Paraburkholderia fungorum: one gene and its partner. Each later gene encodes a partner of the first gene's protein in a complex. Links are inferred from orthologs where the notes say so. Each region holds a gene or a part of one and is shown in the gene's direction. Other genes may lie near its edges. The genes, in order: trxA and trxB.

What was found.
Region 2: the proteins of trxA (region 1) and trxB are in contact, whole or in part, in a crystal structure (PDB 1F6M), measured with the Escherichia coli proteins. The link is inferred for Paraburkholderia fungorum from one-to-one orthologs.

The regions. Positions count from the first base shown.
Region 1 is NZ_FNKP01000001.1:1,902,017-1,905,080, reverse strand. The notes cover bases 244-2,984. They hold trxA (thioredoxin TrxA), read left to right. Parts: upstream 244-1,321; coding sequence 1,322-1,648; downstream 1,649-2,984. Other genes in these bases: rho (transcription termination factor Rho), read left to right, coding at 1,888-2,984; BLS41_RS08440 (DNA polymerase III subunit gamma/tau), read right to left, coding at 244-538. Also shown: more of BLS41_RS08440, read right to left, coding at 1-243; more of rho, read left to right, coding at 2,985-3,064. UniProt on the Escherichia coli protein: Participates in various redox reactions through the reversible oxidation of its active center dithiol to a disulfide and catalyzes dithiol-disulfide exchange reactions.
Region 2 is NZ_FNKP01000001.1:1,177,820-1,181,136, reverse strand. The notes cover bases 115-3,108. They hold trxB (thioredoxin-disulfide reductase), read left to right. Parts: upstream 115-1,107; coding sequence 1,108-2,109; downstream 2,110-3,108. Other genes in these bases: BLS41_RS05230 (Smr/MutS family protein), read left to right, coding at 2,511-3,108; BLS41_RS05240 (DNA translocase FtsK), read right to left, coding at 115-727. Outside these bases: more of BLS41_RS05240, read right to left, coding at 1-114; more of BLS41_RS05230, read left to right, coding at 3,109-3,269.

The DNA.
Region 1 (3,064 bases):
CGGGCATCTGCTTCAGATTGAACTGCAGACACCGCGACAGCACAGTAACCGGAATTTTCTGCGGATCGGTCGTGGCGAGAATGAACTTGACGTGCGGCGGCGGCTCTTCCAGCGTCTTCAACATCGCGTTGAAAGCGTGGTTGGTCAGCATGTGCACTTCGTCGATCATGTAGACCTTGAAGCGCGCGTCGACCGGCGCATACACCGCACGTTCGAGCAGCGCCGCCATCTCGTCGACGCCGCGATTACTCGCCGCATCCATTTCCACGTAATCGACAAAGCGACCTTCGTCGATCTCACGACACGCGCGGCATACGCCGCACGGCGTGGAAGTCACGCCGGTTTCGCAATTCAGCGCCTTGGCGAAGATGCGCGACAGCGTGGTTTTACCGACGCCGCGTGTGCCGGTAAACAAATAGGCGTGATGCAGCCTGCCGCCGTCGAGCGCGTGCGTGAGCGCGCGCACCACGTGCTCCTGTCCGACGAGCGACGCGAAATCCTTAGGCCGCCATTTGCGTGCGAGAACTTGATAGGTCATCGCGAAATTGTATCAGCAACAATGCCGCTCAAAACCGAAACCAGAAGGCATAGGAACGCGCGTCACCGCTTCATTGAAACAGGCTAACGGACCAATAGAAAAAAATAGATGAAATGTGGATCAGACATGAAGAATACGCAATGCAACGCGAATGCATGCACGGGGCATGGCGACGCCAAGGGTAATACCGGGGAAGAAAGAGATTGCGGAAGAACACCGCAACGGAAAAACTGAAAAAGGAAAGGTGACGAGCCTGACCCTCGGCACTGGTGGAAAACGGCTGTGGCTGCTTCGTTCCCGACCTGACCAGGTTGACCATCCCTCCATGCGAGGAGGCCCGTCACGAAACATTCTATCACCGCTTGGCCGATCGTGCGACTGTTAATACGAGCAAACCGACATCGACGCGTCGAATCAGGCTTTCCCCTTCTTATAGTCGCTATCGACGACGCGCGCACCGAAGCCACTTGAGTTCGCCTTACCCGCCTCCAGATAAGCTGCGTGGCGGGTATAGAAACAAGATGTCACTTCACCGGCAGCCGTTGGCCCCACTGCCCCTGATGAGTACTATCGCCCCCGGCAACGCATAGCGAATTAAGCTAAACTGCCGTACGGATGACCCGCAAGCGCGAGCTTCCCGCACATCGTGAGCCATTTTCAACGGGTCATGCATGGGCAGGCAATGCTCCAGTTTGCGGCAAAGCGAACGGAAGTTTCCTTAGGTTTTGACGTATCGTGGCGAGCAATTCAGGCGGGCCTCGAACCGATAGAGGTATTCATACAATGAGCGAACAAATCAAGCATATTAGCGACGCATCGTTCGAACAGGACGTCGTTAAATCCGATAAACCCGTGCTGCTCGATTTCTGGGCTGAATGGTGCGGTCCGTGCAAGATGATCGCGCCGATCCTCGACGAAGTCGCGAAGGATTATGCCGATCGTCTGCAAATCGCCAAGATCAACGTCGACGAACATCAATCGACGCCGGTCAAGTTCGGCGTGCGCGGCATCCCCACGCTGATCCTTTTCAAGAACGGCGCAGTCGCCGCGCAGAAGGTCGGCGCGTTGTCGAAGTCGCAACTCACTGCGTTCCTCGACGGCAATCTGTAAAACGGTGTGCATCGGCGCGCCCGGCGTCCCTCGAGACCCGCGAGCGCACTGATTCGGGGCGTGTTGTCAACCGGCAACACGCCTGACAAGAAAGATGCCATGCCGTCGTACTGGCGGAAATTGGCGTGTGCTATGCTAGAATCCGCAAAACGTCGAAAAGACGTGTAAGTCCTTGAGCGGTTCCGCTCACTCTCCTCCCAGATTTCATTTCGTCGCACCTTCTCCTGCGGGTTCTCCGTATGCATTTATCCGAGCTTAAGACTCTGCACGTGTCCGAATTGATCGAGATGGCCAATGGCCTCGAGATCGAAAGTGCGAACCGCCTGCGCAAGCAGGAACTGATGTTCGCCATTCTAAAAAAACGAGCCAAAACGGGCGACACGATATTCGGCGACGGCACGCTCGAAGTGCTGCCGGACGGTTTCGGCTTCCTGCGTTCGCCGGAAACCTCGTACCTCGCCAGCACGGACGATATTTATATCAGCCCGTCGCAAATCCGCCGTTTCAACCTGCATACGGGTGACACGATCGAAGGTGAAGTGCGTACGCCGAAAGACGGCGAGCGCTATTTCGCGCTGGTCAAGGTGGACAAGGTCAACGGCCAGCCGCCGGAAGCCTCGAAGCACAAGATCATGTTCGAAAACCTGACGCCGCTGCACCCGAACAAGGTGCTGCTGCTCGAACGTGAAATGCGTGGCGAAGAAAACGTCACGGGCCGCATCATCGACATGATCGCGCCGATCGGCAAAGGCCAGCGGGGTCTGCTGGTGGCATCGCCGAAGTCCGGTAAGACCGTGATGCTTCAGCACATCGCGCATGCGATCAAACAGAACCATCCCGATGTCGTGCTGTTCGTGCTGCTGATCGACGAACGCCCTGAAGAAGTGACCGAAATGCAGCGTTCGGTGGCCGGCGAAGTGATCGCCTCCACGTTCGACGAACCGGCTGCGCGTCACGTGCAGGTCGCCGAAATGGTGATCGAAAAAGCCAAGCGCCTCGTCGAAATGAAGAACGACGTGGTCATTCTGCTCGACTCGATCACGCGTCTCGCACGCGCTTACAACACCGTTGTGCCGGCCTCGGGCAAGGTGCTGACGGGTGGTGTCGACGCCAACGCGCTGCAACGTCCGAAGCGCTTCTTCGGCGCGGCGCGCAATATCGAGGAAGGCGGTTCGCTGACCATCATCGGTACGGCGCTGATCGAAACCGGCAGCCGCATGGACGACGTGATCTACGAAGAGTTCAAGGGCACCGGCAACATGGAAGTGCACCTGGAACGTCGCCTGGCTGAAAAGCGCGTCTATCCGTCGATCAACCTGAACAAGTCCGGCACGCGCCGCGAAGAACTGCTGATCAAGCCCGAAGTGCTGCAAAAGATCTGGGTGCTGCGCAAGTTCATTCACGACATGGACGAAG
Region 2 (3,317 bases), 720 kb from region 1 along the record:
CGTGTTCTTCGATTCGCACGCGGCCCTTCTCGACCTTGCCTTCGCGCTTGACCGCCGCCGCTTCGCCGAGCTTGCGGTCGCGGCCGGCTTCACGGCGCAGCTTGGCGAACGTCACCGCGGAAATGATCGACTCGCCGACCTTCTCCGACACCGACAGCCACGAGAAACGGAAATACAGCGACAGGCCGATGGCGAGCGCGATCAACAGTGCGAGCGTGCCGCCCGTGAACCCCAGCGCATGCGACACCCCGCGCGCGACCGCGTCGCCGACCACGCCGCCCTTGACGCCCGGCAACTGCACCTTCAGCGACCACATGCGCAGCGCCTCGATGCCGCTGCACGACAGCAGCACGAGCGCGAACGCGAATGCGTCGGCGAGCCAGCCGACACCGCGCGGCGCGTCGTCCTCACCGTCTTCGTGACGGGTGATGCGGCGGTAGTTGGCGGAAATGTGACGGCCGAGCAGCACGACCCACCAGTAGGTGGACAGACCGAACAGCAGCAGCATGATGTCCGAGGTGCGCGCGCCGAAGCGGCCCGCCCAGTTGGCGATATGGTCGGTCTGCGCGGAATTGGTCCAGCTCGGGTCGTTGCGGCTGTAACTGACGAGCGCCATCAGCAGGAAAACGCCGAGCGCCACCTGCAGTAGCCAGCGGATTTCGGTCAGAAGGCGCGACATGCGGTGCGGCAACGCCTGCGCGCTCGCGGAATAGGGAGCTTTTGCCATTGATCCTGTTGCGTGTGGTGCCGATTCCCGGCGTTTCTGCTAACCGCCTGCCAGCCGGGCGCCAACCGCAAACACGGTCGGAGCCTCGCCCGGCGTGGCTTTGAGCCCGCTTCAGGCTGCTGGGAACTTCGATCCGGCCTATTGTAAACGCAGTGTCTCGCGCAAGGCTGTAAATGACGGTAACTTGGCCGATTGGCCACACACACCGGCCACGAAACAGCGTCGGCAGGCCACCGCCACGCTATCGCCGCGATCGGAAAGCTTCATGGAGCAGCCCGGCGCCCCGCCCTTTATAATGCCGGTCTGATACCCATCTACAGTTTCAGCTCAAGTCGCACGGCATCGCATGGGCGAGCCGGGCGCCGTATAAGGATTCGATCATGCCAGCAACTTCCACGAAACACGCCAAGGTTCTGATTCTCGGTTCGGGCCCCGCCGGCTACACGGCAGCGGTCTACGCGGCGCGCGCCAATCTGTCGCCGGTACTCATTACCGGTATGGCCCAGGGCGGCCAGCTGATGACCACGACCGACGTCGAAAACTGGCCGGCCGACGCCAACGGCGTGCAAGGCCCGGAGCTGATGACGCGCTTTCTGGAGCACGCCGAGCGCTTCAACACCGAAATCATCTTCGACCATATTCATACGGCCAAGCTGGATGAAAAGCCGATCCGCCTGATCGGCGATTCGGGCGAATACACCTGCGACTCGCTGATCATCTCGACCGGCGCATCGGCGCAGTACCTCGGCCTGCCGTCCGAAGAAGCGTTCATGGGCAAGGGCGTGTCGGCTTGCGCCACCTGCGACGGCTTCTTCTACAAGCAGCAACATGTGGCCGTGATCGGCGGCGGCAATACCGCGGTGGAAGAAGCGCTCTACCTGTCGGGCATCGCGAAGAAGGTCACGGTCATTCATCGCCGCGACAAGTTCCGCGCCGAGCCGATCCTGATCGACCGTCTGCTGGCGAAGGAAAAGGAAGGCGTCGTCGAGATCAAGTGGAACCACACGCTCGACGAAGTGACCGGCGATCAATCCGGCGTGACGGGTCTGCGTATCAAGCACACGCAAACCGGCGAAACGACCGACATCGCGTTGCAAGGCCTGTTCGTCGCGATCGGCCACAAGCCGAATACGGACATTTTCGAAGGCCAGGTGGAGATGAAGAACGGCTACATCATCACCAAGGGCGGCCTGAACGGTTTCGCGACCGCGACCAGCGTTCCGGGCGTGTTCGCTGCGGGCGACGTGCAGGACCACGTGTATCGCCAGGCGATCACCAGCGCGGGCACGGGCTGTATGGCCGCGCTCGACGCGCAACGCTATCTGGAAACCATCAACGAGATGGCCGGCGAGCATGCGATGAGCCAGGAAGCCGAGCGTTAATCGGCGGGATTGACGGTGCGCCCCGGCCTGCAACGGCAGGCGCGACGGTAAAATGGCGGTTGGGTTTAGCCCGGCCGCCGGTTTGACAGAAGGCCGCGGCTGAAAAGCTTGCGGCCTTTTTTGCGTGTGTAGTCGCGGGTCGTCGCCTACGGTTGCGGCTTGTGATTGCGGCCTGTGGTTGCGGGTGAGGTCTGCGGTCTGAGGTCTGCGGTCTGCGGTCTGCGGTCTGCGGTCTGCGGTCTGCGGTCTGCGGTCTGCGGTCTGCGGTCTGCGGTCTACAACTAGCCTGGCTCGCGCGGCGCAGTGTGACGCGGTCTCCTGCAGCGACCACACGACGCGCCAGGCCCCGGCCCTCCACCAGCACCCCGCGTTCGATCTACCTTTCTGCGTGTATTACCGATATGCCGAAGAATCAACCCCATCCCAGCGAACCGAAACGCGCGCGCACCGTCGCCAGGCCCGCGCCCGAGGCCTCCACTCCCGCCGTCAAACCGAAGATCGAACCGGCGGCCGGTCTCGCGGGCCTCGGCGCGTTGCGCGATGCGTTGAAGGTCGACACGCAACGGCGCGAACGCGACCGCGCGGCAGCCGTGGCGGCGCAGCGCGAGGCATCGGCGGATGCGGACCTGTTTCGCCGTGAAATCGGCTCCGTCGCGCCGCTGGCCGTCCCGCCGCGCGCGAGCCTGCCGCGCAATCCCCCGCCGCCGCTGCCCGTGCAAACGCGGCTCGACGAAGAAGCGGTCCTGCACGAAGCGATCTCGGACGAATACGATCCCGAAGTCCTGCTCGACACCGACGAAACCTTGTCCTACTGCCGCCCCGGCGTGAGCCAGGAAGTCGTTCGGAAACTGCGGCGCGGCGACTGGATCGTGCAGGCGCAAATCGATCTGCACGGCATGCGGCGCGACGAAGCGCGTGAAGCGCTGGCGGAATTTATCCGCGAATCGGTGAAGCGCGGCTTGCGCTGTTTGCGCGTGATCCATGGCAAGGGCCTCGGGTCGATCGGCAAGGAGCCGGTGCTGAAGGGCAAGGTGCGCGCGTGGCTGGTGCAGAAATCCGAAGTCATCGCGTTCTGTCAGGCACGCCCGCACGACGGCGGCGCGGGCGCGGTGGTCGTGCTGTTGCAGCCGGGGGCGGCGCCGGCTCATACGCGGCCCTGACTGAACCCGCTGACTGTCGATTCCGGGCAGGCTCATTCGTCGTGACAT